3 regions of the Candidatus Mycolicibacterium alkanivorans genome follow, and region 2 is predicted to be linked to each of the others. Evidence: predicted binding sites of a transcription regulator. Region 2 holds the regulator's gene; each other region holds the start of a gene.
The links. The regulator LexA, encoded in region 2, represses DNA repair genes until DNA is damaged. The targets are predictions, from matches to a motif close to CGAACANNTGTTCG.

Region 1 (10,482 bases), 660 kb from region 2:
TCGCCGAGGTGGCGCGGGTGCTGCGGCCCGGCGGTCGACTCGGGCTGGTGTGGAACACCCGCGACGAACGACTGGGCTGGGTCAAGGATTTGGGCAACATCATCGGCCACGAGAACGACCGCTTCAGCGAACAGGTGAGCCTGCCTGCGCCGTTCGCCGATCTCGCACGCCGTCGCGTCGAGTGGACGAATTACCTTACCCCGCAAGCACTTATCGACCTGGTGGCCTCGCGGAGCTACTGCATCACCTCCCCGGCGGAGGTCCGCACCCGTACGCTCGATCAGGTGCGTGAGCTGCTGGCCACCCATCCCGCGCTGGCCAACTCCAGCGGACTGGCGTTGCCCTACATCACCGTGTGCATCCGCGCGACCCTCGACGGCTAGGCTAACCGGTGCCCAGCGGGTCGATGGTCGAGGCGATGTAGACCATCACCACACACACGGTGGTCATCGTGGCGAAGTCGACTCCCCGGGAGCGCACCACCAACAGGCCGGCCCGCTCATCGGACAGCAGCAGCCGGTAGGCGGCGGCCACCCCGACCCCGATGCCGATCAGCAGCGAACCCCGGCGCCAGAAGCCAACGGCCACCAGCACACACGCCAGCAGGAAGATCAGGAAGACGCTCAGGATCGGCCACTGCGCGCGCACCACGCGGCGGACGAAGTCGACCGCCTCTTCGCGGGTCGGCAGCCGGCGCCGCGCCCGAGCGGTCACAGCGCCCCTTCGGCCAGTTCGACGACGTTGGTGAGCAGGAACGCCCGGGTCAGCGGACCCACCCCACCCGGGTTGGGCGAGATGTGCCCGGCCACTTCCCACACGTCGGGGTGCACGTCGCCGGTGAGCTTGCCGTCCACCCGGCTCACACCGACGTCGACCACCGCCGCGCCCGGACGGACCATGTCGGCGGTCAGCATGTGCGGCACACCCACGGCGGCGACGATGATGTCGGCCTGCCGGGTCAGCGAGGGCAGATCGCGAGTTCCGGTGTGGCACAACGTAACTGTGGCATTCTCACTGCGGCGGGTAAGCAGCAGGCCCAGCGGGCGACCCACGGTGACACCGCGGCCGATCACCACCACGTGCGCGCCGGCGATCGGTACGTCATAGCGGCGCAGCAGATGCACGATGCCGCGCGGCGTGCACGGCAGCGGGGCGTCCTTGCCCAGCACCAGGCGGCCGAGGTTGGTCGGGTGCAGCCCGTCGGCGTCCTTGGCCGGGTCCACCCGCTCCAGCGCGGCGTTCTCGTCGAGGTGATGAGGCAGCGGCAGTTGCACGATGTAGCCCGTGCACTCCGGGTTGGCGTTGAGCTCGTCGAGCGTCTCGTCGAGCTCGGCCTGGCTGACGTCGGCGGGCAGGTCGCGGCGGATCGAGGTGATGCCGACCTTGGCGCAGTCGGAGTGCTTGCCGCGGACGTACGCGTGCGACCCGGGGTCGTCGCCCACCAGCACGGTGCCCAGCCCCGGGGTGCGGCCGGCGGCGGTCAGCGCCGCGACGCGCTCGGCGAGATCGACGAAGATCTCGTCGCGGGTGAGCTTGCCGTCCAGGGTGTCAGCGACCACGGCTGACCATTCTTCCATTGACCGCGACACCTCCGTTGACAGACCGGACGCCGCCGGCGCTGCCGCCTGACGGGCGAGCCGGGTCGCGACCGATACAGTTGTGGCGATGAGTCGACCAGCCGCGCCCGCGCTGACCGTTCGGTCCGACGGCTCGGAGCGCACCTTCGCCGCAGGGCACGACGTCGTGGTTGGCCGCGACCTTCGTGCTGACGTGCGCATCGCGCACCCGCTGATCTCGCGTGCCCATTTGGTGTTGCGCTTCGACCACGGCCGGTGGATGGCGATCGACAACGGGTCGCTCAACGGCATGTTCGTCAACGGCCGCCGGATGACGTCGGTCGACATCACCGACGGGACGACGGTCAACGTCGGCAACCCCGACGGGCCCACCATCAACTTCGGAGTCGGCCGGCACCAGGGTTCGGTGGGTCGTCCGCCGCAGACGTCCTCGGTGCGCATCTCGGCGCCGCCGTCGAGCCCGTCGTGGCCGAGCTACCAGCCGCCACCGCAACCGCAACCGAGCTACCAGCCGCCCGCGGCCGCGCCGACTCAGATGCGCCCGATCGAGAGCAGGTCCGGCGGTTCGTCGAACATCGCGACCTCGATGCTGAAGATCCTGCGGCCGGGTCCGCCGGCGGAGACCCCGCCCGGTGGCGTGACGATCGGCCGCGCCACCGACAACGACATCGTCATCCCCGACGTCCTCGCCTCACGCCATCACGCCACGTTGATCCCCACCCCCGGCGGGACGGAGATCGCCGACAACCGCAGCATCAACGGCACCTTCGTCAACGGCACCCGGGTGGACACCGCCCTGCTGAACGAAGGTGACGTGGTCACCATTGGCAACGTCGACCTCGTCTTCGCCGGCGGCACGCTGGTGCGCCGCACCGAGACCGAGGCCGCCACCGCGACCGGCGGGCTCGAGGTGCGGGCGGTGACGTGGACCATCGAGCACGACAAGACGCTGCTGGACAACATCTCGTTCTCGGCCCGTCCGGGCACGCTGACCGCGGTGATCGGCCCGTCGGGGGCCGGTAAGTCCACCCTGGCTCGGCTGATCGCCGGCTACACCCACCCGACCAGCGGCACGGTGGCGTTCGAGGGTCACAACATCCACGCCGAGTACGCCTCGCTGCGCTCCCGGATCGGGATGGTGCCGCAGGATGACGTGGTGCACGGCCAGCTGACGGTCGACCAGGCGCTGATGTACGCCGCCGAGCTGCGGCTGCCGCCGGACACCACCAAGGAGGACCGCCAGCAGGTGGTCGCCCAGGTGCTGGCCGAGTTGGAGATGACCCAGCACGCCGACACCCGGGTGGACAAACTGTCCGGCGGCCAGCGCAAGCGCGCCTCGGTGGCACTCGAGCTGCTGACCGGCCCGTCGCTGCTGATCCTCGACGAGCCCACCTCGGGTCTGGACCCCGCCCTGGACCGTCAGGTGATGACGATGCTGCGCCAGCTGGCCGACGCCGGCCGCGTGGTGCTGGTGGTCACGCACTCGCTGACCTACCTCGACGTGTCCGACCAGGTACTGTTACTGGCTCCCGGCGGCAGGACCGCGTTCCGCGGGCCGCCCAGCCAGATCGGTCCCACGATGGGGACCACAAACTGGGCGGACATCTTCAGCAATGTCGCCAGTGACCCCGACGGCGCATATCGGCGCTATCAGGCGCTGACCGGGCCCACGCCCCCGCCGCCGCCGCTGGAGAAACCGTCCGACATCGGCGAGCCGACTCACACCAGCCTGTTGCGGCAGTTCTCGACGATTGTGCGACGCCAGACCCGGCTGATCGTCTCCGACCGCGGCTACTTCGCATTCCTGGCGCTGCTGCCTTTCATCATGGGCGTGCTGTCCCTGGCAGTCCCCGGGACCGTCGGCCTCGGTGTCCCCGACCCGATGGGGTCCGCGCCCAACGAGCCGGGCCAGATCCTGGTGCTGCTCAACGTGGGCGCGATCTTCATGGGCACCGCATTGACCATCCGCGACCTGATCGGTGAGCGCGCGATCTTCCGCCGCGAGCAGGCGGTGGGGCTGTCCACGACGGCCTATCTGCTTGCCAAGGTCTTCGTGTACTCGGTGTTCGCGATCGCCCAGTCGTCGATCGCCACGGCCATCACCGTCGCCGGCAAGGGCGCGCCGACCCAGGGCGCGACCGCGCTGGGTAGCCCCACCCTGGAACTCTTCGTCGGGATGGCCGCGACCACCGTCGCCTCGGCGATGCTGGGCCTGCTGCTGTCCGCGGCGGCCCGGTCCAACGAGCAGATCATGCCGCTGCTGGTGGTGGCGATCATGAGCCAGCTGGTGTTCTCCGGCGGCATGATCCCGGTGACGGATCGCCTCGTGCTCGACCAGTTGTCCTGGTTCACCCCGGCGCGTTGGGGTTTCGCCGCGTCGGCCTCGACGGTGGATTTGATCAAGCTGGTGCCCGGTCCGCTGACGCCGAAGGACCATTGGTGGGAGCACCGCGGTTCGATCTGGTGGTTCGACATCGGAATACTCTCGCTGTTGAGTCTGGGCTACCTGAGCTTTGTGCGGTGGAAGATCCGGCTGAAGGGGGCGTGACGACGGCGAGGAACGCGGGGCATGCGGCCTTCTCGAACTTTCGCACGCCCACGTCGATTTGGGCAAAGATCACTGCCCGCTGACGTCCAGACCGTGGGCCGCGGCGTAGGCCAGCGCCTGGGCGACGTCGATCTTCGCGCCCCGGCACGCCGCGGTGGTCCACAACGTCGGATCGATCCGGGCACCCCGCAGGTCGGCCTGTTCCAGTCGCAGCCCGTCGGTGCGGGCGCCGGTGAGGTCCGCCCCGCGCAGCACCGCCTTGCGCAGGTCGGCCTGCACCAGGCCGGCTTCGCGCAACCGGCAGCCGGACAGGTCGACCCCGCGCAGATCGGCAGCACCGAGGACGGCGAGGGTGAAGTCCACCTCGTCGAACACCGCCGGTCGCAGCCGGCAGTCCTCGAAGCTGGATCCCAGCATGCTGCAGTTTCGGAACGTGCTGTGCCACAGCGTCGTCCGCAGGAACCGACAGTTGCGGAAGGCGGTTCCGAGGTGTACCGACTCGGTCAGGTTCGCGCCGCCGAAGTCGCATTCGGTGAACACCACCCGCTCGGTCTGCAGTCCGGACAGGTCCTCGTCGCGCAAGTCACAGCCGGTGAACTCACGGTCGGTCCACTGCGCCACCGGTACACCTTCTTCATCCAGAGACTCGTCTCGGCCATGGTGGAATTATCCCCGACCCGCAAGTCATCGAGGATGGGGCGTTGTGTTCAGGGTGATGTTCCATTCGCCGCGCATCGCGCCCAATACGGGGAACGCGATCCGCATGGTGGCGGCCACGGGATGTGAGCTGCACCTGGTCGAGCCGCTGGGCTTCGACCTCTCCGAGCCCAAACTGCGCCGCGCCGGTCTGGACTACCACGACCTCGCCTCGGTGACCGTGCACCCGTCGCTGGCGGCGGCCTGGGCGGCGCTCGAGGGCGCCCGGGTCTTCGCGTTCACCGCCCACGCGCAGCGTTCGTTCGCCGACGTGGAATACCGGCCCGGCGACGTGCTGATGTTCGGCCCGGAACCCACCGGGCTGGACGACGCCACGCTGGCCGACCCGCACATCACCGGGCGGGTGCGCATCCCGATGCTGCCCGGCCGACGTTCCCTGAACCTGTCCAACGCCGCAGCCGTGGCCGCCTACGAGGCGTGGCGGCAGCACGGGTTCAGCGGTGGCCGCTGAGAGTTGCCAGGTGTCCCAGTGGGTCAGCTGCTCGGCTCCGACATCGCAGCACAATTCGGCCTCACCGAGGCGATGGCCTAGCGGAAGTCGCGGCTTCGGGAGGCCGCCCGCATGCCGAGCCTGCCCATCCGCTCGGCGATCACGGTGACCGCCCCGGTGGCGTTCTGCACCTGGCCGCGGATCAGCAGGGCCGACGCCGTCTGCGCCAGCTTGCGGTGCCGGTTCCACACCCCCGGTGTGCACAGCACGTTGACCATTCCGGTCTCGTCCTCGATGTTCATGAACGTCACCCCCTGTGCGGTTGCCGGCCGTTGCCGGTGGGTCACCGCACCGGCGATCAGCACCCGGCTGCCGTCGGGAACGTCGAGAAGTTGGTCGGCCGGGACGACGCCCATCGCATCGAGGTCTTCGCGCAGGAACTGCGTCGGGTAACTGTCCGGGGAGACCCCGGTGGCCCAGACGTCGGCGGCGGCCAGTTCCACCTCGGTCATTCCGGGCAGCGCCGGAACGTGCGACGACGACCCCACCCCGGGCAGCCGGCCGGGCCGCTGGGTGGCCGCCGCTCCGGCCGCCCACAGGCCCTCGCGTCGGGTGATCGAGAAGCAGCCCAGCGCCCCGGCGGTGGCCAGTGCTTCGGTCTGTGGCACCGAAAGCTGCACGCGCCCAGTCAGATCCAGCAGTGAGGCATACGGACCGTCTGCCGTTCGCTCGTCAACGATCCGCTGGGCAAGCTCGTCACCGATGTGGCGCACCGCGCCCAAGCCCAGCCGCACCTCGAGCCCGTGGTTCTCCAGCGTGGCGTGGGCCAGGCTGGCGTTGACGTCGGGGCCGTGCACGGTGACACCGTGCCGACGGGCGTCGGCGACCAGCGACTGCGGCGAGTAGAACCCCATCGGCTGGGCGCGCAGCAGCGCCGCGCAGAACGCCGCCGGATGGTGCAGCTTGAACCAGGACGAGTAGAACACCAGCGAGGCGAAGCTCAGCGAATGACTCTCCGGGAAACCGAAATTGGCGAATGCCTCCAGCTTCTCGTAGATCCGGTCGGCGACCTCGCCGGTGATGCCGTGCCGCTGGGCCATGCCGGCATAGAACCGGTCACGCAGTCGTCGCATCTTCTCGGTGGAGCGCTTGGACCCCATGGCCCGGCGCAGCTGGTCGGCCTCGGCAGCCGAGAAGCCGGCACAGTCCACCGCCAGTTGCATGAGTTGTTCCTGGAACAGCGGCACCCCCAACGTCTTTCGCAGCGCCGGCTCCATCGACGAATGGTCGTAGGTGACGGGTTCCAGGCCGTTGCGTCGCTTGATGTAGGGATGTACCGAACCGCCCTGGATGGGCCCGGGCCGGATCAGCGCCACCTCCACCACCAGGTCGTAGAACACCCGCGGCTTCAGCCGCGGCAGGGTGGCCATCTGTGCGCGGGACTCCACCTGGAACACTCCGACGGAGTCGGCCTTCTGCAGCATCTCGTAGACCGCGGGCTCGGAGAGGTCGAGACGGGCCAGGTCGACTTCGATGCCCTTGTGCTCGGCGAGCAGGTCGATGGCGTAGTGCAGCGCCGAGAGCATGCCGAGACCGAGCAGGTCGAACTTCACCAAACCGATTGCCGCGCAATCGTCTTTGTCCCACTGCAGCACGCTGCGGTTCTCCATGCGCGCCCACTCCACCGGGCACACGTCGGCGATCGGACGGTCGCAGATCACCATGCCCCCGGAGTGGATGCCCATGTGCCGGGGCAGGTTCCTGATCTGCGTCGCCAGGTCGATCACCGGCTCGGGAATGTCCTCGACGTCCGGTGAGTCGGCCGCGCCGTCCAATTGCTGCTCTCGCAGCGTGTTCCAGCGGCTGATCTGCTTGCTCCAGGCATCCTGCTGACCCTGGGAAAAGCCGAGGGCGCGGGCCATGTCGCGCACCGCACTGCGCCCGCGATAGGTGATGACGTTGGCGACCTGCGCGGCGTAGTCGCGGCCGTAGCGGTCGTAGACGTACTGGATGGCCTTCTCGCGCAGGTCGGATTCGATGTCGATGTCGATGTCGGGTGGTCCGTCGCGGGCCAGGGACAGGAACCGTTCGAAGAGCAGACCGTTGGCGACCGGGTCGACGGCGGTGACCCCCAGCGCGTAGCAGACCGCCGAGTTGGCCGCCGATCCCCGGCCCTGGCACAGGATGTCGTTGCGCCGGCAGAACTGGGTGATGTCGTGCACCACCAGGAAGTAGCCCGGGAACTTCAGCTTGCCGATGACGTCGAGTTCCCGCTCGATCTGGGTGTACGCCTCCGGCGCGGAGGCGCGCGGGCCGTAGCGCGCAGCCGCGCCGAGCATGGTCAGCTCGCGCAGCCAGCTGCCCTCGGTGTGCCCGTCGGGTGTGTCGAACGGTGGCAGCTGCGGGGCGATCAGGGCAAGCTCGAAGGCACACTGCTCACCGAGATCGGCTGCCGCGGTGAGCACTTCGGGATACTGGAAGAACAGCCGGGCCATCTCGTCCCCCGACCGCAGGTGCGCGCCACCCAGCGGCGCCAGCCACCCGGCGGCCTCCTCCAGTGACTGACGGGCGCGGATCGCGCCCATCGCCATGGCCAGTCTGCCGCGTTCAGGCTCGGCGACATGCGCGGCGGTGGTGGCCAGGACCGTCAGCCCGAACCTCGGGGCCAGCGCGGCCAGCGCGGCGTTGCGTTCGCCGTCGAGCGGATCACCATGGTGAGTGAGTTCGATGCTGACCCGGTCACTTCCGAACCGATCGACCAGATCGGCTAGCGCTTTGACCGCGGCCTCCGGACCTCCGTTCGAAAGTGCTTGGCGTACATGTCCTTTGCGACATCCCGTCAGGATGTGCCAGTGCCCTCCGGCGGCCTCGGTGAGGCTGTCGTAGTCGTAGCGCGGCTTGCCCTTCTCACCGCCGGCCAGATGCGCCCGGGCGATCTGGCGGGACAACCGGCGGTATCCCTCGGGCCCGCGGGCCAACACCAGCAGGTGCGGCCCGGGTGGGTCGGGAACCTCGGTGCGCGCGGTATTACCCAGCGACAGCTCGGCGCCGAAGACGGTGCGCATGTCGAGTTCCTTGGCGGCCTCAGCGAACCGCACCACGCCGTAGAGCCCGTCGTGGTCGGTGAGCGCGATGGCCCGCAGGTCCAGCCGGACGGCCTCCTCGACAAGTTCCTCCGGGGTGCTTGCCCCGTCGAGGAAGCTGTAAGCCGAATGGGCGTGCAGTTCGGCGTAGGGAACGGTCGAGCGCAGTGGACGTTCGCCGGTCGGCTCGTAGGGTTCACGCCTGCGGGACCAGGCCGGGCTGTCGCCGCCGTCGGCATGCGGCTCCCCCAGCGACATGCCTGACCGGCGCGGCTTGCTGTTGAGCACCCGCTCCATCTCGCCCCAGCTCAGAGGCCCGTTACGCCAGTCCATGCCAGCAGCATAATCGAACATACGTTCTAGAGACAGGGTGGTGGGTATCTTGAGAGCTTCTGCCCCGTCAAACCATCAACGCACCCGCGGGCTTGCGGCAAGACCGGGCCGTCGGCGCAAACTCACTGGTCGAACTACGAAATCGAGGGGGGAAGTGAGCCATGTCGACTCACGCGCACGACCACGAACTGGAGTCTGAGCGCGGCTACCTGGCCGGGCTCTACGACCGGCTCGACACCAAGCGCATGCGGGTCATGGCCCAGTACCGCGCCGCGCTCGGGGGGCCGATCGACGTCCAGGACGGAGGGACCCTGGTGGCCAGGGACGCCGAGGTCCAGGCGCTGGCCCGGTCGATGACGCGGCTGGACGTGGCCGACCATGGCCTGTGTTTCGGACGGTTGGACGCCATCTCGGGGGAACGGCTCTACGTCGGCCGCATCGGGATCTTCGACGAGCACAACGACCACGAACCGCTGCTGCTCGACTGGCGGGCACCGGCCGCACGCGCGTTCTACATCGCCACAGCGGCCAGCCCGGAGGGCATGCGCCGGCGCCGTCAGTTCCATTCCCGAGGACGCCGCCTGGTCGATTTCACCGACGAGGTCTTCGGCCGCCCAGACCCCGACGCCGTCGATGACAACCCGTTCAGCAGTGACGCGGCTCTGCTCGCCGCGGTCAACGCGTCCCGCGGTGACGGCATGCGCGACATCGTCGCGACGATCCAGGCCGAACAGGACGAGATCATCCGGCTCGATCACCCCGGTGTCCTGGTGATCGAGGGCGGCCCGGGTACCGGCAAGACCGTGGTGGCCCTGCACCGCGTCGCCTATCTGCTCTACACCCAGCGGGCCCGGATCGAACGCCACGGTGTGCTGGTCGTCGGCCCCAACGAGGCGTTCATGAACCACATCGGACGCGTGCTTCCGTCGCTGGGTGAGTCGGAGGTCGTGTTCATGACAGTCGGCGACCTGGTTCCCGGACTGCACGTCACCGCCGAGGACACCGCGGACGTCGCCCGGATCAAAGGCTCCCTGGCCATGCTCGATGTGCTCGCGGCGGCGGTCGCCGACCGTCAACGCCTGCCCGAGCATCCGCTGGAGATCCCGTTGGCCGACGTCACGATGCGGATCGAGGCCGACACCGCCCAGTGGGCCGTCGATGAGGCCCGCTCCAGCGGGCTACCGCACAACGCGGCCCGCGCGGTGTTCCGCGAGATCGTCACCTATGTGCTGACCGAGCGGGCCATCGCCCGGATCGGGCGCGGCTGGCTGACCCGCGACAACCGCGAGGCCTGGGAGAAGGTGCGGGCCGATCTGCTCAGCGAGCTCGACGACAACCCCCGGTTCGTCGCCGCGCTCGACCAGCTCTGGCCCATCCTGACCCCGCAGGAGCTGCTGGCCACGTTGTGCACCTCGGCGGAGCGGCTGCATGCGGCCGGTGCCGACCCGGCGCTACAGCGGGAAGTCGGGGATGCCTGGACGGTGTCGGACGTGCCGCTGCTCGACGAACTGGTCGATCTGCTGGGCCGCGACAAGCCCGACGATGATGCCGGCGAACGGGTACGCAGGGCCGAGACCCGTTATGCCGCAGGGGTGTTGGAGAACATGATCGCCCGCGAGGACCTGATGGACGACGAGGACCATCTGCTTGCCCAGGACTTGATCGGCGCCGAGGACTTAGCGGAGCGATTCCTCGAGCGTGACACCCGCGAACTCGCCGAACGCGCGGCCGCCGACCGCGACTGGACGTATCGCCACGTCGTTGTCGACGAGGCACAGGAACTGTCCGAGATGG
Region 2 (10,482 bases):
GGTGCCGGCAGAACGGACAGTGCATGACCGCTCCTTCGCCGCCGGTACAGCCCGATGTTGTGAACCACCCAGAGCCTACCTGCGCCGTCCACCGGCCCGCCGTGTCGCCGTCCATGGCCGGGGCGCGATCAGCCGATCGGTGCGATCAGCGTCTGACCGGCGTCCAGCGACGCCGAATCGAGCTTGTTGAGGTCGCGGATACGCTGCACCACCTGGCTGACCGGCGCGTCCGGAGCCGCCCGCGCCGCGACCTGCTCCAGGGACTCCCCGGCCTGGACCTGCACGACGGCGAGCTGATCGGGAATCTGTGCCGGGGCCACCGCGCCGGAACTGAAGTGCGCCAACGAACCGAGCCACAGGGTGATCAGCGCCGCCAGACCGGCCAGGGCGATGGTCACCGCCGTGCTGACCGGCCTGCGGCTGTGCACGGCCTGCGACACCGGGACGCCGGTGCCGCGATAGCGCATCGGCGCCGCAGCGGGGCGCGATGGGCCGGGGCGCGATGAGCCGGGGCGCTGGCGGGCCGGGGTCCGGCTCGGCCGGAAACCCGACGGCCACGAAACCACCTGCCGATCGTCGATGACTGTCACGTCCGCTCCTTCCGTCGAGGCGCCCGCTGTTCGTTCTTGTGTTCGAATTCTACTCGATCATGTGTTCGATACTCGAACATGCGAGCGAGCGTGTCGGAAGAATAGAGCGGCTCACCGACAAGTTTTCGCGGAGCGCGATCAGGCCGGCGACGCGATGCGACACGCTCGAACAAATGTTTGATTCTCGTCGGCAGTGCGACTACATTCGGCGCCATGAGCGACCGCACTGAGACAACTCCCGACTCCGGACTGACCGAGCGGCAGCGCACCATCCTCGACGTCATTCGCGCCTCGGTCACCACCCGTGGCTATCCCCCGAGCATCCGTGAGATCGGCGATGCCGTCGGCCTCACCTCGACGTCGTCGGTGGCCCACCAGTTGCGCACGCTGGAGCGAAAGGGTTATCTGCGCCGCGACCCGAACCGGCCCCGCGCGGTCGACGTGCGTGGTGCCGACGACCGCGCGGCCCCCGCTGCCCCCGCGGCAACCGAGGTCGCCGGCTCCGACGCGCTGCCGGAACCCACCTTCGTCCCGGTCCTCGGCCGGATCGCGGCAGGCGGCCCCATTCTGGCCGAAGAGGTCGTCACCGACGTCTTCCCGCTACCGCGCGAACTCGTCGGTGAAGGCTCGCTGTTCCTGCTCAAGGTTGTGGGCGAGTCCATGATCGACGCGGCGATCTGTGACGGCGACTGGGTCGTCATCCGCCAGCAGAACGTCGCCGAGAACGGCGACATCGTGGCGGCGATGATCGACGGCGAGGCCACCGTGAAGACCTTCAAGCGCGCGGGCGGCCAGGTCTGGCTGATGCCGCACAATCCGGCGTTCGACCCGATTCCCGGAAACGACGCCGCCATCTTGGGCAAGGTCGTCACCGTCATCCGCAAGGTCTAGCCGGGACTCCGTCCCTGCCGACCGCGACTACTCGGCTTTGATAAAGCCGTTCGCCTGCGCGAGTTCCTCACTGGCGAACCACACTTCGGGAACGGTGTGGTCGTAGAGGGCGCAATCCGGGGTGTAGTAGAGACCCGAATGCGTGTTGGCTTTGATGACGTAGCCTTCGGGTGCCTGATACGGATCGGCCAGTGGCAAGTGGATCGCCGGCTTGGCCGCACCGTGCTGTTCCTCGTCCCCGGATTCCACAACCTCCGCGGGCCGGGCATAGTCTTCCGGCTCGACCGTGACGTCCTCGGCAGCGCGACGGCGGCGCGGCGTGCCGAGCTCGCCCATGTTGAGCCTCCACATCGACTGTGACTCTTCGAGATTCACTGCGGCGTGGCGACCGGTATCGCTGGGCTCCTCGTCGACCTCCTCGACTTCGGCGTACTCCTCATGTTCGACGAACTCCGCGGGAACCTCGACCAGCTCCGGTGCCGTCTCGGGCTCGGGCTCGGAGGGAATGCGGGTCGGCGTGGTGTCGATGGAATCCTGGTCGCCATCGAGAACGTCCTCGGGACCCGGCATCGTCTTGGTCGTCGCGTCGGGTGCCGACCTGCCGTAGCCCGACGACTGCGGTACCTGAACCCGACCACCGTCCGCCCAGTGGTCGTCATCGTCGTAATCCTCGTCATCGAGGTGCGCGGCACGCCGGCGCTGCAGCCGCATCAGGCCGAGCGCGATTACGCTGACCAACAGCAGCGCCGGGATGATCACCAGCAGCCACCACCAGTGCCAGTTGAGCCCCTTGCCGGACTTTCCCGGCGCGGAGGGACCCGGTGTGCCGGCGGGCACCTCGATGCCCGACAGCTGCCCGGCCAGCTCGGCCGGCTTGGTGCTGAATGTGTTGGCGGCCGTGTTGAACGAGATCTCGCCACCACTGAAGGTCTGGGTGACGGTGTCGCCGTCGGTCTTCTGTTCGCCGGTGGGCACCCCGAGTTTCCCGGTGGCTCCGCCGAGCTTGCCCCACGCGGCGTTGATGGCGCCGCGCACAACGATGGCGCCTGTGTCGGGCGTCCAGAAGATCACCGGTTTGTCCGGCGCGCTGAAGGCGCTGACCCGGCTGTTGGCGGCGCCGCCGTCGGCCTCGGTCCCGATCGGCAGGCCCAGATCGCTCTTCGGGCCGCCCAGTGAGTCGTACTTGGACAGGATCGCGCCGGTCGCGGCGTGCGCACCGGTGGCCGGCGAGTAGAAAATCTTGCCGCCCGAGTAGTCCTGCGCGGCGCCGTTGTCGCCGACGGTGTACTGGGCGCCCTGCCGCGCACCGAGCGGACCGGCAAGGCCGCCCGCGGCACGCCAGGCCTGATTGATGGCCGTGGTGGCATCCGACGGGACCTCGACGCCGGCGAGGTTGGCGGCTAGGTCCGGCGGGTCGGTGGTGAACACCTTGGTGGCGTTGTTGTACGACACCGTGCCGCCGGAGAACTTCTGGCTGACGACGTCGCCGTCGTAGGTCTCGTCGCCGGTGGGCGCGCCGAGGGTTCCGCCGGAGCCGCCGAGCTCGTCCCACGCGGCGTTGATGGCGCCACGCACCACCCACGCACCGGTGTCGGGCGTCCAGAAGATGGCCGGCTTGTCACTGGCGCTGAACGTGCTGACCCGGCTGCTCGGTCCGAGCAGGCCCGTCACCTCGTCGATGGTGGGGAATCCCAGATCGCTGTCAGCCGGGCCGCCGAGCGCCTGGTACTTGTCCAGGATCGCGCCGTCGATCAGGTGGGCGCCGGTGCCCGCGGTGAAGAAGATCTTCCCGCTGGAGAAATTCTGGGCGAACCCGTCGCCGACCTGGTACACGTCGCCGTCCCTGCCACCCACCGGCGAGCCGTCGCCGCCGGCGGCTTGCCAGGCCTGGTTGATGGCATCGTTTGCCGCGTCGCTCTCCGGTGTCGCCACCGCCGCGGGGGCCACGAGTACCGCTGCCGCCGCCGTCGCGAACACGCCGAGCGCTATTCGCCCGGTGCCTCTACTGAGACGACTTCCAAGCCAGGTCATGCACGCTCCCCGCCGTTCCGGTCAAGATGCCTCTAGTTATAGTCCGTGTCAACTCTGCGTCAGCAGAACACGACACGCGGCAATATCCGCGAAACGGCGCGCGGAAACGCCCGAATCGACGGAAAACTGGTATCGAAACCCTGTTTTCCGGCTCGGGGACGCGCCAGGGGGCCAAAGCCCGCCGGCCCGGGCTAGACGCCCAGGCTGCGGCCGATGATCTCCTTCATGATCTCGGTCGTCCCGCCGTAGATGGTCTGCACGCGGGCATCCAGGTAAGCCCGGGCCACGGTGTATTCGCGCATGTAGCCGTAACCGCCGTGCAGCTGCAGGCAGCGGTCGATGAGCCGGACCTGGGCCTCGGTGGTGTACCACTTGGCCATCGCGGCCTGCTCGGCGGTCAGCTTCTCGTCGAGGTGCAGCCGGATGAACTCGTCGACCATGATCCGCATCGCGGTGGCCTCGGTGGCCAGCTCGGCCAGCAGGAACCGGCTGTTCTGGAACGAGCCGATCGGCTTGCCGAACGCCTTGCGCTCCTTGGTGTACTGGATCGTCTCGTCCAGCACGGCCTCCATCGCGGCCGCGGCCATGATGGCGATCGAGATCCGCTCCTGCGGCAGGTTCTGCATCAAGTAAATGAAGCCCTGGCCCTCCTCGCCGAGCAGGTTCTCCACCGGCACCGTGACATCGGTGAACGACAGCTCTGCGGTGTCCTGCGCGTCGAGGCCGATCTTGTCGAGATGACGGCCGCGCTCGAAGCCCTCCATGCCGCGCTCGACGGCCAGCAGCGAGAAGCCCAGGGCGCCCTTGTCGGGGTCGGTCTGCGCGACGACGATGACGAGGTCGGAGTTGATGCCGTTGGTGATGAACGTCTTCGAGCCGTTGAGGATGTAGTGGTCACCCTGCTTGATCGCGCGGGTTTTGATGCCCTGTAGGTCACTGCCGGTGCCGGGCTCGGTCATGGCGATGGCGGTGATCAGCTCGCCGGTGCAGAACTTGGACAGCCAGCGCTGCTTCTGCTCCTCGTTGGTCAGCCTGAGCAGATACGGCGCGACGACGTCGTTGTGCAGCGAGAAGCCCAGGCCGCTGTAGCGGCCCGCGACCGTCTCCTCGGCGACGATGGTGTTGTAGCGGAAGTCGGGGTTGCCGCCGCCGCCGTGCTCCTCGGGCACGGCCATGCCCAGGAAGCCCTGCTTGCCGGCCTCGAGCCAGACCCCGCGGTCGACGATCTTCTGTTTCTCCCACTGGTCGTGGTACGGGGCAACGTGCCGCTCGAGGAACGCCCGGTACGACTCCCGGAACAGGTCGTGCTCCGGCTCGAACAACGTCCGCTCGTACTTGATGGCGCTGCTCATGAATAGACCCTCCAGGAATCGCTCCGCTCTTCTTGCGACGAGAATAGACCGACCGGGTGGTTGGTTGGATGATGGGGCCGTGACGTCGCACGACAGTTCACACGTTATTGATTTGCCGGGCTAAGTCGCGTACTGACGCAGGCCGGCGGCCAGCGCGGCGGGCACCCGTGCCTTGAGGCGGGTGCCGGCCTCGGTGTGCTCGGTCGCATCGACGTGACCCACCTCGTGCAGGCGCGCGACGAGGTCGCCCCGGTCGTAGGGGATCGTCACGTCCACGGCGATCTCGCGGGGCTCGACAAGTTCGCCGAGCCGGCTGCGCAGCCGGTCGAGCCCGTCACCGGTATGCGCCGAGACGAATACCGCGCCGGGCAGTGCGCGGCGCAACTGGGCCAGGGTCAGGTCGGCGGCGGCGTCGATCTTGTTGACTACCAACAACTCCGGCGCGGGTGCGGCGTGATGCTCGTTCTGCACCTCGCGGATGACCTGGCGTACCGCCTCGATCTGGGCCATGGGGTTGACGTCGGACCCGTCGACCACGTGCACCAGCAGGTCGGCGTCGACGACTTCCTCCAGTGTGGAGCGGAAGGCCTCGACGAGCTGGGTCGGCAGATGACGCACGAAGCCGACGGTGTCGGTGAGCACGAACTGCCTGCCGTCCTCGAATTCGCCGCGACGGGTGGTGGGTTCGAGGGTGGCGAACAGCGCGTTCTGCACCAGCACCCCGGCGCCGGTCAGCGCGTTGAGCAGGCTGGACTTGCCGGCGTTGGTGTAGCCGACGATCGCGATCGACGGCACGTCGCTGTGCAGCCGCCGGCTGCGCTGGGTGTCGCGAATCTGCTTCATGTCCTTGATTTCGCGGCGCAGCTTGGACATTCGCTCGCGAATGCGGCGACGGTCGGTCTCGATCTTGGTCTCGCCCGGGCCGCGCAGGCCCACCCCGCCGCCGCTGCCGCCGGCGCGGCCACCGGCCTGCCGGGACATCGATTCGCCCCAGCCGCGCAGCCGCGGCAGCATGTACTCCATCTGGGCCAGCGCCACCTGCGCCTTGCCCTCGCGGCTGGAGGCGTGCTGGGCGAAGATGTCCAGGATCAGCGCGGTGCGGTCGATGACCTTGACCTTGACCACCTTCTCCAGCGCGGTCAGCTGCGCGGGACTCAGCTCGCCGTCGCAGATGACGGTGTCGGCGCCGGTGGCGATGACGATCTGGCGCAATTCCTGGGCCTTGCCCGAGCCGATGTAGGTGCTCGGGTCCGGTCTGTCGCGGCGCTGGATCATGCCTTCGAGCACCTCGGAGCCAGCCGTCTCGGCCAATGCGGCCAGCTCGGCCAGGCTGGCGTCGGCGTCGGCGACGCTGCCCTCGGTCCATACGCCGACCAGCACGACGCGCTCGAGCCGGAGCTGGCGGTACTCGACCTCGGAGACGTCGGCGAGTTCGGTGGACAGTCCGGCGACGCGCCGCAGCGCGGCACGGTCCTCCAGTGCGAGTTCGCCGGTGCTGGGTTCGGGGGTTCTCGAATCAGGTTCAGTCATAAGTGGTACTGATGGTGTCACGCACGGACAACGCCGCGCATTCGAATAACGTGCCCCCAGCAGTCAGTGTCGGGCCGCCCACCATGTGTCGGCGATCTCGCCGTGGGCCACCAGCACCGAGGGGCCGCGCAGGAAGCTGGTGGTGTCGCTGATCTCCACGCTGACCCGGCCGCCCGGGATCCGCACGGCAAGGGTGCCGGTCGAGGCGCCGAGGTGGGCCAGTGCGGCCACCGCGGCGGCGACTGTGCCGGTGCCGCAAGACCGGGTCTCACCGACGCCGCGTTCGTGCACCCGCATCGACACCACACCCTCGACGGGCTCGGTGAGGATCTCGACGTTGACGCCCCCGGGGAACTGGCCACGGTCGAACCCCACCGGCGCGGCGACGTCGAGGGCGGCCAGCGCCGTCTCGGTGAGGCCGGGAACCAGGCACGCCAGGTGGGGGTTGCCGACGTCGACGCCGACGCCGCTGAACTGCCGTCCGCCGACGGTGGCGGTCCCGGTTCCGAGCCGGTTGACCTTTCCCATCTCCACGGTGACCTCCGCGTCGACGGCGTCGGCGCGGTGCACGACCACCGGACGTGGCCCGGCCAGCGACCCGACCACGAACTCGTCGCGGTGCTCGAGTCCACTGGCCCGCAGGTAGTGGGCGAACACCCGCACGCCGTTGCCGCACATCTGGGCCAACGAGCCGTCGGCGTTGCGGTAGTCCATGTACCAGTCGCCGGCCTCGACACCCTCGGGCAGCCGGTCGAGCACGCCTGCGGCGACTACCGCCCCGGCGGTGGTGACCCGCAGGACGCCGTCGGCACCGAGGCCGCGGCGCCGATCGCACAGCTCGGCCACCGCGGCGGGCGCCAGGTCCAGCTGCGCGTGCAGGTCGGGCAGCACAACGAAGTCGTTCTGCGTGCCGTGCCCCTTGGCGAAAATCATCTGCACCGCTCCTCGATCCCGGCTGCACCGGCATCATCGTCGTCGGCGCGGATCACCTGTTCAGGATACGTGCCGCCACCGTGCGATCACCGCGTCGGCGAGCCCGGGGGAAGACCCGTCGAGCCAGGCGATTCTGTGGTCGCGGCGAAACCAGGACCGCTGGCGGCGCACGTAGCGGCGGGTGCCGATGAATGTCAGCTCGTGTGCCTCGGCCAGTTGTTCGTCGGTGCCGCCAGCATCGAGGGCGGCGATCACCTGTGCGTAGCCGAGCGCGCGGGCGGCGGTGACACCGTCGCGAAGCCCGCAGTCCAGCAGGGAGCTGACCTCGTCGACCAGACCGGCGTCGAACATCGCATCGGTGCGCTGGGCCAGCCGTTCGTCGAGAACCGTTGTGTCCCAATCCAACCCGACGATGACGGTGTCCCAGCGCGGGGCGCCGATCTGCGGGGCCGACGCGGCGAACGGCTGACCGGTCAGCTCGACGACTTCCAGGGCCCGCACGATTCGGCGGCCGTCGGTGGCCAGGATCGCCGCCGCGGCGTTCGGATCGCGGACCGCCAGTTCGGCGTGCAGGGCTGCCACCCCGACCTCGACCAGCCGCTGTTCCCAGCGGGCGCGCACCAGCGGGTCGGTGGCTGGGAAGGCCCAGTCGTCGAGCAGCGACTGGATGTACATCATCGAGCCGCCCACGATGACCGGGACCGCGCCGCGGGCTGCGATGGCCTCGACGTCGGCCACCGCGGCCTGCTGGTAGCGCGCGACGGTCGCCGTCTCGGTGACGTCGAGGACGTCGAGTTGGTGGTGCGGGATACCGCGGCGTTCGTCCGCACTGAGCTTGGCGGTGCCGATGTCCATGCCGCGGTACTGCTGCATGGCGTCGGCGTTCACGATCTCCCCTCCGAGCCGTTCGGCCACCTCCAGCGCGAGCGCAGACTTGCCGGTGCCGGTGGGTCCGATGACCGCGATGGGGCGGGGTCCGGGAGTCACGGCACCCAGAGGCCGACGAAGTAGCCCACGCCATACGGAGCCCCGCGGACCAGCTCCCTGGCCGAGCGGGGGCCGGAGCCGGCCAGCCCGGCCAGCACCTGGTAGGCGACGCGGCCGACGATCCCGTTGGGCAGCGTCGCCAGCGCGGCGGTGTCGCCGGCGGCCAGCGCGTCGTCGAGGGCGGCCTGCACCGGCGCGGCGTCGGGGTCGTACCCACCGGGGGCGGGCGGTGTCAGGGTGTTGGCGCCGTCGGCGACCACCAGGACACCCACCGGGTCGGCCACCTCGTCGAGCTGCGACCGCAGCGCGCGGCCCGTGGCAAGGGCGGCCCCGGCGTCGAGACCCGCCGGATACACCCACACCTCGGCCTGGGCCGACGGGTTGGCCTGACCGCGCAGCCAGCCGGCGAACAGCGCGCACAGCGGCAGCGCGGTGACCGTGGCGGGCGCCTCGCGACCCAGGGCGACCGGGACGTCCACGCCGTAGCCGGCGAAGGTGCCGCGGGTGGACGGCTCGATCACGGCGTCGGCGGCGCCGACACCGATGACGATCCACCGGCCGGGCAGTTCGGCGGCGGCCGCCACCGCGGCGTCGCGGATCCCGGCGACCTCGGCGGCGGCCGTGCCGGCGAGGTCGGGCACCAGGACCGGCGCCGACGGGGTCAATGCGATGGCCGTCAACACGCCCCACACGCTAGCGTCCCGCGCATCAGCCGGACGCCGGTGCGGGCTCCCCCGAGGTCGCCTCACCGCGGGCCAGCTCCACGATCGCCACGACCATCACCACCACGACGAGGCCGAGGCCGACCCAGCCGGACCGGCCGGGTCGCAACATCTCACCCAGGATGGCCAGCCCGAGGATCGAACCGACCACCGGCTCGCTGACCGTCACCGCCGGCAGCGATACGGCCATCGAGCCGGCCCGGAACGCCGACTGTTGCAGCGCCGTCGCCGAGACGGCCACCACCGCCCACGGGTAGAGCTCGGGTGTCTTCAGCAGCGCGAGTATGCCCTCGTCCAGCTGGTCCACCACGCCCTTGGTCAGTACGGCGAACAGGCCCCACAGCGAACCCGCCACCAGTCCCAGCAGCACCGCGGCCACTGGCTTGCCGGCGAAGACACGCGCGCCGAGCAGGCACAGCGCCAGCAATGGACCCAGGGTGGCGATCACCCACATCCACGGCTCGAACCCGGCCCGCGCCTGACCTTTGGACGGGTTGCCCACGGTCACGACCACGGCGACGGCGATGGCCAGCAGCACCGCCCACACCCACTGTGAGCGGGTGATGCGCCGGCCCGCGAAGCGCGCACTCAGCGGTAGCGCGAAGAGCAGCGATGTCACCAGCAGCGCCTGCACCAGCAGGACGGAGCCGAACCCGAGGGCGGCGGCCTGCAGCACGAATCCCCCGGCGGCCACCAGGCTGCCCAGCCACCACTTCTTGTCCCTGAGCAACCGCAGGAACAGGGCGACGTGGCCGACCTGTTCGTCGGTCACGTCGTGGGCCGAGCGCTGCTGGATGACGTCACCGACTGCGAACAACAGCGCCGCGCCGAGGGCCAACAGGGTGGCGATGTCCGACTTGTGCACGACTCGTCTCCTCGGGGTTCGGGGCGTCAGAGTGCCCGCCGACCGGCACCGTATGCAACCCGCAGAGCTCAACCTTGGGGCACACCTGACCGCGACCTGGTTCAATACCTTTCCAGGACGTCCGCCCGATTCCGGCGGACTTCATGCACTACTGGCGCCGCGTTGCGCGGCAGGAGCGCGGGAGCTCCGCGCGGAGGGTTAGGTGAGGCGAGCCATGACGATCGACGAACCGCACACGGGTGAACCGCCACGGCCGGCCCCCCGACCGGGTCCGCCCCGTCCCGTACCGCGGCCCCATCCGCCCGCGACTCCCGTGGTGGGCCCGCCGTCGAGTGACCCGCACCGGTTCGGCCGGGTCGACGACGACGGCACGGTCTGGCTGATCACCTCCTCCGGCGAACGTTCCATCGGCTCGTGGCAGGCCGGCGACGCCGAGGCCGCCTACGCCCACTTCGGCCGGCGCTTCGAAGACCTGGCCACCGAGGTCACCCTGATGGAGACCCGGCTGGCCTCGGGCACCGGCGACGCCCGCAAGATCAAAGCCGCCGCGGCGGCGCTGGCCGAAACCCTGCCAACCGCAA
Region 3 (10,482 bases), 3.0 Mb from region 2:
GGCTCGGAATCGCGCTGGACCCCAAGTTCTCCAACTCCAACTCGCAGACCTCCAGTGAATACCACGGCGTCGTGGTCACCTACGCCCAGGTGGCCAGCCACCCCACCCGGCACCGGGTGCGCACCGAGAACCGCAAGACCTTCGTCGTCTTCGACGAGATCCACCACGGCGGTGACGCCAAGAGTTGGGGTGACGCCATCCGAGAGGCGTTCGACGACGCCACCCGGCGGCTGGCGCTGACCGGGACCCCGTTCCGCAGCGACGACAGCCCGATCCCGTTCGTCACCTACGAAACCGGGCCGGACGGGTTCGCTCGCTCGCAGGCCGACCACGCCTACGGCTACGCCGACGCGCTGGCCGACGGCGTGGTGCGACCGGTGATGTTCATGGCCTACTCCGGGGAAGCCCGCTGGCGCGACAGCGCGGGCGAGGAGCACGCGGCACGCCTGGGCGAGCCGCTGACCGCCGAGCAGACCGCGCGGGCGTGGAAGACGGCGCTGAACCCGGCCGGCGAGTGGATGCCCGCGGTGATCGCCGCGGCCGACACCCGACTGCGCGGTCTTCGCGGGCACGTGCCCGACGCCGGCGGCATGATCATCGCCTCCGATCAGACCGCCGCCCGCGCCTACGCCGATCTGCTGCTGAAGATCACCGGTGAAGCGCCCACGGTGGTGCTCTCCGATGACCCCGGCTCCTCGGAGCGCATCTCGAAGTTCTCCGAAGGCACCTCGCGCTGGCTGGTGGCGGTGCGCATGGTGTCCGAGGGCGTCGACGTGCCGCGACTGGCCGTCGGTGTCTACGCCACCAGCGCGTCGACGCCGTTGTTCTTCGCCCAGGCGATCGGCCGGTTCGTGCGCTCGCGGCGGCCCGGCGAGACGGCCTGCATCTTCCTGCCCTCGGTGCCCAACCTGCTGCTGTTGGCCAGCGAGATGGAGGCCCAGCGCAACCACGTGCTGGGCAAGCCGCACCGCGAGACGCTGGACGATCCGCTGGAGGCGGAGTTGGCCGCGCAGAAGCGCGACGAGCCCGACGACCAGGAGAACAAGATCGAGTACCTGGGCGCCGACGCCGAGTTCGATCAGGTGATCTTCGACGGCTCGTCGTTCGGGACGGCGACCCCGGCCGGCAGCGACGAGGAGGCCGACTATCTCGGCATCCCGGGCCTCCTGGACGCCGCCTCGATGCGAGATCTGTTGCGGCGCAGGCAAGAAGATCAGCTGACCAAGCGGACCGCCAGCGGTGAGGTACCGCGACTGTCGACCCATGGGCAGCTGCGCGATCTGCGTCGTGAGCTCAATACCCTTGTCTCACTGGCCCATCACCGCACCGGCAAGACGCACGGGCAGCTCCACAACGAGCTGCGCCGGGTCTGCGGTGGCCCACCGGTGGCGGCGGCCACCAGCGATCAGCTCAAGGCCCGCATCGAAGCGGTCCGCCGGCTTATGTCGTCGACTTGACGGCGGCCAACCGCCCGAGGTTGGCCAGCGAGTTGTCCAGGTGTTCCGGCGGGAACGGCGGGAACGGCGGGAATGTGATGTTGTCCCGGACCGCCGCCGGCACCTTCGACCAGTCGTAGTGACAATCAGTTTTTCGCCCAGGAAAGTGCAGACCGGCACGAGCGCCGGAATTCATCGCTAGAGGCCGAGCAGTCCCGGCAAATCGGCGACGGTGTCGAGCACATGATTGGGCTGCATCGCGAATTCGTCTGCGGCCCAACGGTCCAGGGTGTCCTGGCGGAACTTTCCGGTGCGCACAAGGACGCCGGTCATGCCGACCACCTGGGCGGCCAGCACGTCGTTGTTGAGGTCGTCGCCGACCATGTACATCTCTTCAGGGTCGACACCGAGACGCGCCGCCGACGCCAGGAACCCGGCCGGCGCGGGCTTGCCCACCGCGGTGGCCTTGCGGCCGGAGGTCTGCTCCATCCCGATCAGGTACATCCCGGTGTCGATGCGCAGGCCATCGGTGGTGGTCCATGCGGTGCTGCGGTGCATGGCCACCACCGGAACACCCTGCGTCATCCATTCGTAGACCCGGCTCAGCGTCAGGTGGCTGTATTCCGGTCCGGCCCCGCCGAGCAGAATCACATCCGGGGTTTCCGGGACGACGCCGTCGTTGTAGATCACCGAGTCGACGATGTCGATGCCCGGCATGTCTTCGGTGATCTGGCCGTTGTTGACCAGAAAACATCGGGCATCGGGGTAGGTCGCCCGCACGTAGTCGGCGGTCAGCGCCGCCGCGGTGATCACCTCGTCGGGTCTTACTGCCATGCCGGCCGCGCACAGCGCCGAGGCGATCTGCTGGCGGGTCCGGGTGGTGGTGTTGGTCAGATACGACCGCGCGACCTGGTGGTCGGCCAGTGCCCGCAGTGCCTCGGCGGCGCCGGGGATCGGCTTCCAGGAGGTCACCAGAACGCCATCGATGTCGAACAACACCCCACCGATGGCCATACCGCGACAGTAAACGCCCGCGGCTCGTGTGCAAGTTGGACCGACGTATCGTCAAGCACATGAGCGCGCCGCCGTCATCGCAGGCTCGAATTCCGGTATCGGCGGTCCGCAACCCGGAGAAGGGGGCCGACGTCATCCTCCAGCAGCGCGGCAATCTCAAGCTGGTCGGCTCCAGTCCCCGCTCGCACGATCCCGAACTACGGCAGCGGCTGTGGGCGGTGTCCGAAGAGCTCACCGGCGTCACCTTCCCGCTCTGATGCGCACCGTCGAGGAGCATCAACGCGTCGTCGCCGAGCTGATCGCGGCACGGCCCGCCGTCACCGTGGGACTGGCCGAGGCCGAGGGCCGGGTGCTGGCCGGCGATGTGGCCGCACCGCTGTCGCTGCCGGTGTTCGACAACTCGGCGATGGACGGCTACGCGGTGCGCGCGCAAGACGTCGCCGGAGCATCCGACGCCGCGCCCGTGAAACTTCCTGTGGCCGACGACATTCCAGCTGGGCGCACCGACCCGCTGTCGCTGGCACCGGGCACCGCGCACCGGATCATGACCGGGGCGCCGCTGCCGTCGGGCGCGACGGCGGTGGTCCCGGTGGAATTCACCGACGGCGGGACCGACACTGTCGAGATCCGGGCGACGGCGCGCGAGGGCCAGCACATCCGGCTCGCCGGTGAGGACGTGACCGCGGGGACGACGGTGCTGCGCGCCGGCCACGTGGTCAGTCCGGCCGCGCTCGGGCTGGCCGCCGCGCTGGGCCTGGGGCGGCTGACCGTGCTGCCGCGCCAGCGCGTATTGGTGATGTCGACCGGTTCGGAACTGGTGTCGGCCGGCACCGAACTCAAGCCCGGCCAGATCTATGAGTCCAACGCCGTCATGCTGGCCGCCGCCGCGCGTGAGGCCGGTGCCGAGGTGGTGGCCACCCCGACGTCGAGCGACGACGTCACCCAATTCAGCACGGTGCTCGAGGGGTATGCCGGGCAGGCCGACCTGATCATCACCACCGGCGGGGTGAGCGCGGGTGCCTACGAGGTGGTCAAGGACGCCTTCGGTGGCAGTGGAGGTGTGGAGTTCGTCAAGGTCGCCATGCAGCCCGGCATGCCGCAGGGCGCCGGACGGCTCCACAGAGCCGCTGGGCCGGCGACATCAGACCCAGGCACCCCGATCGTGACGCTGCCCGGCAACCCGGTCAGCGCGCTGGTGTCCTTCGAAGTGTTCGTCCGGCCCGCCCTGCGCGCGGCGATGGGCCTGCCCAATCCGCACCGGCCACGGCGCAACGCCGTGCTGACCGAGGGATTGACCTCGCCGAAGGGCAAGCGCCAGTTCCGCCGGGGCGTCTACGACCCCACGGCGGGGACGGTCACCACCTACGGCCCGCCGGCCTCGCACCACCTGCGGTGGCTGGCATCGGCGAACTGCCTGCTGGAGATCGCCGAGGACGTCACCGAGATGGCGGCCGGCGAACCGGTCCAGCTGTGGGACCTTTCCTGACAACGGCCCGCACGTAGAATCACCGCCGATGGCCAGACGACCTCGCACAGCGGACGACAACATGAAGTCCGGCCCGCAGCGGCTGGCAGCGCTGGTGCGCTCCTCGGTTCCACCGGTCCACCGCGCCGGTCTGCCGTTCATCTCGGCTGGGTTGGTGGTCGCGGCCGTCGGTCACCGCAACCGCTGGGTGCGCCGTGCCGGGCTGGCCGTCGCGGTCGCCAACGCCGGCTTCTTCCGGCATCCGCCGCGCAAGCCACCGAGCCGCCCCGGTGTGGTCGTGGCCCCCGCCGACGGGCTGATCTGCCTGATCGAAGAGGCCGAGCCGCCGGCGGAGCTGGGCCTGGGCACCGGTCCGGTACCCCGGGTGAGCATCTTCCTGTCTTTGCTCGATGCTCATGTACAGCGCATACCGATCAGCGGCGAGGTCGTCGACGTGCAGTATCGCCCGGGTAGCTTCCATTCGGCCGATCTCGCGGCCGCCAGTGAGGACAATGAACGCAACAGTGTGCTCATCCGCACTCCGGAAGGACGGGACGTGGTGGTCGTACAGATCGCCGGGCTGATCGCGCGTCGCATCATCTGCGACGTCCACGCCGGAGACAGAGTCGCCATCGGCGACACCTACGGGCTGATCCGGTTCGGCTCCCGGCTCGACACCTACCTGCCCGCGGGCTCGCAGATCCTGGTCGAACCGGGCCAGCGGGCGCTGGCCGGCGAGACGGTATTGGCCCAGTTGCCGTGATCAAACCCCGCCCCCGTGCGCTCATCAGTTCCCGGTTGCTGCCCAGCGCCGTGACGGTGCTGGCCATCTGCCTGGGTCTGACCTCGGTGAAGTACGCGCTGGACAACCGGCCCACCGAGTCGATGGCCCTGCTGGCCGCCGCGGCGATCCTCGACGCGCTCGACGGGCGCATCGCCCGGGTGCTCAAGGCCACCTCCCGGATGGGCGAAGAGATCGACTCGCTGGCCGACGCGGTGAACTTCGGCGTGGCGCCGGCGTTCATCGTGTGGGCGCTGCTGCTGTCCAACACCCGGGTCGGCTGGATCGTGGTCCTGCTCTACGCCGTGTGCATCGTGCTGCGACTGGCTCGCTACAACGCCCTGCTCGACGCCGACCTACCGGCCTACACCAAGGAGTACTTCGTCGGCATGCCCGCACCGGCGGGGGCCATCGGCGCCATCGGCCCGCTGGCCGCCAAGATGCAGTGGGGCGATGGCTGGTGGACCTCCTACTGGGCGGTGTCGCTGTGGATGGTCGGCGTTTCACTGCTCGTGGTCAGTCGTATCCCGATGCGCAAGATCCACACGTTCGCGGTGCAGCCCAACGTGGTGGCTCCGCTGTTGGCACTGCTGGCCATCGGGGTGGCCGCGGCATTCGTCTTCCCGTACCTGGTGATCCTGGTGACCATCGCCGCCTACGTCATCCACATCCCGTTCGCCGTGCGCAGCCAGCGCTGGGTGGCCGCGCACCCCGAGGCCTGGAACGACCGGCCGCGCCAGCAGCGTGCCGCCCGGCGGGCGACCCGGCGCGCACAGCACCCCAACCGCCGGTCGGTGGCCCGGCTCGGCCTGCGTAGACCGGGCCGCTGAGCGATGTCCGATCTGAGCTTCGCCGGCGCACCTCCACCGGCCTCGAGTCTGGCACTGACGGCGCGGCTGAACACCGCGGCGCTGGATTCGCGGCGCGGTGTGGTGCGGCTGCATCCCGAGGCCATCGCCGCTCTCGGCATCCGTGAGTGGGATGCGGTGTCGCTCACGGGTTCTCGCACCACCGCCGCGGTGGCCGGAGTGGCGCCGCCGGGCACCCCGGCCGGCACAGCCCTGCTCGACGACGTGATGTTGTCCAACGCCGGCCTGCGGGAGGACACTACGGTGCTGGTCTCGGCCGTGACCGTCTACGGCGCACGGTCAGTGACGGTGCGCGGATCGACCTTGGCCACCCAGTCGGTGTCGTCGGCGACGCTGCGCCAGGCGCTGCTGGGCAAAGTGATGACGGTGGGCGACACGGTCTCGCTGCTGCCGCGCGACCTCGGCCCGGGCACCTCGACGTCGCGGGCCAGTTCGGCGCTGGCGTCCTCGGTGGGCATCACGTGGACCTCCGAGCTGCTGACCGTAACCGGAACGGATCCCGCGGGACCGGTGAGCGTGCAACCCAATTCGTCGGTCACCTGGGGTGACGGTAGGACTCCGACGCAGGCACCCGGCGCCGCGGTGAGCCCGCCCATGGTGTGGCCGCAAGCCCCGCCGGTGTCCATCGACGACCTCAAAGGCCAGCATGTGCAGGCCGGCCGGCTCGCCGAATGGCTCAAGCTGGCCCTCGACGAGCCCGCCCTGCTGGAAAAGCTTGGCGCCAAACCGAATCTGGGTGTACTGATCACCGGACCAGCCGGCGTGGGCAAGGCCACGCTGGTGCGCGCGGTGTGCGCGGGGCGCCGCCTGGTCGAACTCGACGGTCCCGACACCGGCGCACTGGCCGCCCCCGACCGGCAGAAGGCCGTCGCCGACGCCGTTGCCACCGTCTGCAACGGCGGTGGCGTGCTGCTGATCACCGACATCGACGCGCTGCTGCCCGCACCGGCCGAGCCGGTCGCCACGATGATTCTGGCCGAGTTGCGAAAGGCGGTCGCAGCGCCCGGCGTGGCGATGGTGGCCACCTCCCAGCAGCCCGACGTACTCGACTCGCGGCTGCGCGGCCCGGACCTGTGCGACCGCGAGCTCGGCCTGAGTCTGCCCGACGGCGCCACCCGCAAGGCGCTACTGGAGGTGCTGCTGCGCGACGTTCCGGCCCAGGACATCAAGCTGGATGAAATCGCGGACCGTACGCCAGGATTCGTGCGCGCTGATCTGGCGGCGCTGGTGCGGGAGGCTGCGATGCGGGCGGCGGCACGCGCCAGTGAGGACGGCAAGCCGCCGACGCTGACCCAGGAGGACCTCAAGGGTGCGCTGACGGTGATCCGGCCGCTGTCCCGCTCGGCCACCCAGGAGGTCTCGGTCGGCTCGGTCACCCTCGACGACGTCGGCGACATGGCCGAGACCAAGCAGGCGCTCACCGAGGCGGTGTTGTGGCCGCTGCAGCATCCCGACACCTTCGCCCGCCTCGGGGTGGACCCGCCGAAAGGTGTTCTGCTGTATGGCCCTCCGGGTTGCGGCAAGACCTTCGTGGTGCGGGCGCTGGCCAGCTCCGGCCGGCTGAGCGTGCACGCCGTCAAAGGTGCCGAACTGATGGACAAGTGGGTGGGCTCGTCGGAGAAGGCGGTCCGTGAATTATTCCGGCGGGCAAGGGATTCCGCGCCGTCGCTGGTGTTCCTCGACGAGATCGATGCGCTGGCACCGCGGCGCGGACAGAGCTTCGACTCCGGCGTGACCGACCGGGTGGTGGCGGCACTGCTGACCGAACTCGATGGTATCGAGCCTCTGCGCGACGTGGTGGTGCTCGGTGCCACCAACCGCCCCGATCTGATCGATCCGGCGCTGCTGCGGCCGGGCCGCCTGGAGAAGCTGGTGTTCGTCGAGCCACCGGATGCTGAGGCGCGCAAGGAGATTCTGCGTACGGCGGGCAAGTCGGTGCCGCTGTCCAAGGGGGTCGACCTCGACGCGCTGGCCGGCGATCTGGACGGCTACAGCGCGGCAGACTGCGTGGCACTGCTGCGCGAGGCCGCGCTGACTGCGATGCGGCGTTCGATCGACGCCGCCGACGTCACCGCCGAAGATGTCGCCAAGGCACGCGAATCCGTGCGGCCCTCACTGGATCCGGCTCAGGTCGAGGCGCTGCGGGCCTTCGCCGCAGGCCGCTGACAATGCCGGTCTCGACTGTGAGTCCAGCGCTGACCACTTGATGTTCGGACACGCTGTCAGTCCAGCACTGAGGCTGGACCGTTTATCCACAGATCCCGTTTCATCCACAGGTCGGCCACTGGACCGAAATCATCGAATGTTTGTTCGATAGCCTGGGTTCATGGATGGCGCCGGACTGTTGACCGCCGAGGCGGTGCACGCTGCGGTTCGCGCGGAACTTGACGCGGTAGACGCGGCCTATGACCGCCTGCGCGCGACGTGTACCGATCTGGCGGGCAATGCCTTTCGCGTCGAGGTGGCCGGACGCCTGGAGGCCCAGCACCGTCTCAACCGTGGGTTGTCCTACCGGATGTTCGGTGAGATAGCGGCCCCGGTCGACGGTTGCGACAATCCGGGATCGCCGGCCGGTGTCAAGGTGCGAGACGTGCTTGCATCCCGATTGCGGCTGACCGCCGGGGAGGTCAGGCGGCGTTTCCGGGTGGCGGCACGAATCCGCCCCCGCCGGTCGCTGACCGGACCGCCGGTGGCCCCGGAACTGCCCGAACTGGCCGACGCCGTCAACGCCGGCGAGCTGAGTGACGACCACATCGCCGCGGTGTGCCGCGCGCTCGACGGACTGCCCGCCGCGGTCTCGGCTGCCCAGAAGGAGAAAGCCGAACGAACGCTGGTCGGCCACGCGAGGTCACAGGATGCACAGTTCGTCACCGCGATCGGCACGGTCATCGCGGACTGCCTCAACCCCGACGGTAACTTCACCGACGAGGACCGCGCCCGGCGACGCGGGCTCGCGCTGGGACGGCAAGGACCGGACGGGATGAGTCGGCTGACCGGCTGGCTGGACCCGGAGGCACGGGCCTACCTGGAGGCGGTGGGCGCTGTGGTCCGACCGGGCCGGCACCACCCCGATGGCGATGCCGAACGAGACAGAAGAAGCCCCGAACAGCGTTGCCACGACGCGATCAAGCTCGCGTGCAAGACGGCGATCGCATCCGGAGGACTCGGGCAGCACCGCGGCGCACCCATCTCTGTCGTGGTGACGACGACGCTGGCCGAACTCGAGCAGGCCGCGCGCGCAGCGGTTGATCCGGCCGTGCCGATGCCGCCGTCGGCAAGGACCGGCGGCACAGGTCGCCTCCCGATGCGCGAGCTGATCCGGCTGGCCGGCGAGTCGATCCACTACCTCGCGGTATTCGAAGATCATTCGGCCCGCCCGCTCTATCTGGGCCGCAGCAAGCGGCTGGCCACCACCGACCACCGCATCATCTGCCACGCTCGCGACCGCGGTTGCACCAAACCCAACTGCTTCGTGCCCGGCTGCGACTGCGAGATCCACCACGCGCACGAGTGGAGTGCCGGCGGACCCACCGACGCGGACAATCTCTTCTTCGGCTGCGGCTGCGACCACGCAGCCGCGAGCGACGGCACCTACACCACGACCGTCATGGACGATGGCCGCATCGCCTGGTCCGACGGCACCGGGCCACCCCGCGTCAATGACGTCCACCACCCCGAACGATTGCTCGACAATGGCGAGGACGACGACGGCTGAGGCGCGCTATCGGATCGGGCAGCCATTAGATTGGCATGCGGTGAGCACTGAAAGTGCTTTGTGCTCATACTCTTTCGGCGCCGACAAGGACTCGCTGCGTGCGGCGGGTCGGCAGGCAAGAATTATGCGGCGGGGTCAACAACGTAGACTGGCAGTCAATACCTAGCCGAAATCCTTGGCTGACACCCCGACCGACCCCCAGATCGGAGTGCCATGCTCGTGATCCTGCTCGCGCATGCGATCGCCGCCGCGGTGGCGCCGCTGCTCGTGCACCGCTGGGGACGGCTGGCCTTCTATCCGCTGGCACTGGTGCCCGCGGCCTCGCTGATCTGGGTGAGCCTGAACTGGCCGCAGGCCGGGCGACCCGCCCCGGCCGTCGACATTCCGTGGGTGCCCGAACTGTCGATGAACATCACCCTGCGATTCGACACGCTGTCCGCGGTGATGAGCGTGCTGGTGCTCGGCATCGGCGCTCTGGTGCTGTTCTACTGCGCGGAGTACTTCCATCACCGCGACGGGCACACCGAGAACCGCCTGCCGAGCTTCGCCGCTGAACTCGTCGCCTTCTCCGGGGCGATGTTCGGCCTGGTGGTCACCGACAACATGCTGCTGCTCTACACGTTCTGGGAGCTGACGACGGTGTTGTCGTTCCTGCTCGTCGGCCATTACGCCGAGCGGGCCACCAGCCGCCGTGCCGCCATGCAGGCGCTGCTGGTCACCACCGCCGGCGGCCTGGCGATGCTGGCCGGAATCGTCATCCTCGGCCACACCGCCGGAACCTATCTGCTCTCGCAACTGGTGCTCGCGCCCCCGCACGGGGTGGCCGTCGGCGTCGGCGTCGTGCTGGTGCTCATCGGGGCGCTGTCGAAATCGGCCATCGTGCCGTTCCACTTCTGGCTGCCCGGCGCCATGGCCGCACCCACCCCGGTCAGCGCGTACCTGCACGCCGCCGCCATGGTCAAGGCCGGGGTCTACCTCATCGCCCGGCTGGCTCCCGGCTTCGCCGACTCCCCCGGCTGGCGCCCGACCGTCATCACCCTCGGCCTGGTGACCATGCTGCTTGCCGGCTGGCGCGCAGTGCGCGAGTACGATCTCAAGCTCATCCTCGCCTTCGGCACGGTCAGCCAACTCGGCTTCATCTCCGTGATGGTGGGCGGGGGCGGCCGGGACCTGATGCTGGCCGGGCTGGCCATGCTGTGCGC

Region 1: the regulator LexA is predicted to act here: its motif matches at 8,703-8,716, upstream of K9U37_RS19130 (error-prone DNA polymerase).
Region 3: the regulator LexA is predicted to act here: its motif matches at 7,865-7,878, upstream of K9U37_RS01260 (HNH endonuclease signature motif containing protein).

What each region holds. Positions count from the first base shown of each region.
Region 1 covers NZ_JAIVFL010000001.1:3,905,821-3,916,302, forward strand. The annotation lists gene K9U37_RS19100 (class I SAM-dependent methyltransferase) at 1-383, shown strand, start outside; gene K9U37_RS19105 (DUF3017 domain-containing protein) at 385-714, opposite strand; gene K9U37_RS19110 (bifunctional methylenetetrahydrofolate dehydrogenase/methenyltetrahydrofolate cyclohydrolase) at 711-1,559, opposite strand; gene K9U37_RS19115 (ATP-binding cassette domain-containing protein) at 1,660-4,125, shown strand; gene K9U37_RS19120 (pentapeptide repeat-containing protein) at 4,195-4,746, opposite strand; gene K9U37_RS19125 (tRNA (cytidine(34)-2'-O)-methyltransferase) at 4,829-5,293, shown strand; gene K9U37_RS19130 (error-prone DNA polymerase) at 5,371-8,688, opposite strand; gene helR (RNA polymerase recycling motor ATPase HelR) at 8,850-10,482, shown strand, end outside.
Region 2 covers NZ_JAIVFL010000001.1:3,241,378-3,251,859, forward strand. The annotation lists gene nrdR (transcriptional regulator NrdR) at 1-25, opposite strand, end outside; gene K9U37_RS15895 (LysM peptidoglycan-binding domain-containing protein) at 129-590, opposite strand; gene lexA (transcriptional repressor LexA) at 804-1,481, shown strand; gene K9U37_RS15905 (sunset domain-containing protein) at 1,509-3,512, opposite strand; gene K9U37_RS15910 (acyl-CoA dehydrogenase family protein) at 3,704-4,864, opposite strand; gene hflX (GTPase HflX) at 4,985-6,394, opposite strand; gene dapF (diaminopimelate epimerase) at 6,458-7,327, opposite strand; gene miaA (tRNA (adenosine(37)-N6)-dimethylallyltransferase MiaA) at 7,388-8,314, opposite strand; gene K9U37_RS15930 (class III extradiol ring-cleavage dioxygenase family protein) at 8,311-8,997, opposite strand; gene K9U37_RS15935 (DMT family transporter) at 9,023-9,901, opposite strand; gene K9U37_RS15940 (DUF349 domain-containing protein) at 10,116-10,482, shown strand, end outside.
Region 3 covers NZ_JAIVFL010000001.1:222,588-233,069, forward strand. The annotation lists gene K9U37_RS01225 (DEAD/DEAH box helicase) at 1-1,457, shown strand, start outside; gene K9U37_RS01230 (HAD-IIA family hydrolase) at 1,635-2,450, opposite strand; gene K9U37_RS01235 (hypothetical protein) at 2,510-2,707, shown strand; gene moeA (molybdopterin molybdotransferase MoeA) at 2,707-3,936, shown strand; gene K9U37_RS01245 (phosphatidylserine decarboxylase) at 3,965-4,678, shown strand; gene pssA (CDP-diacylglycerol--serine O-phosphatidyltransferase) at 4,675-5,526, shown strand; gene K9U37_RS01255 (AAA family ATPase) at 5,530-7,731, shown strand; gene K9U37_RS01260 (HNH endonuclease signature motif containing protein) at 7,892-9,280, shown strand; gene K9U37_RS01265 (Na+/H+ antiporter subunit A) at 9,494-10,482, shown strand, end outside.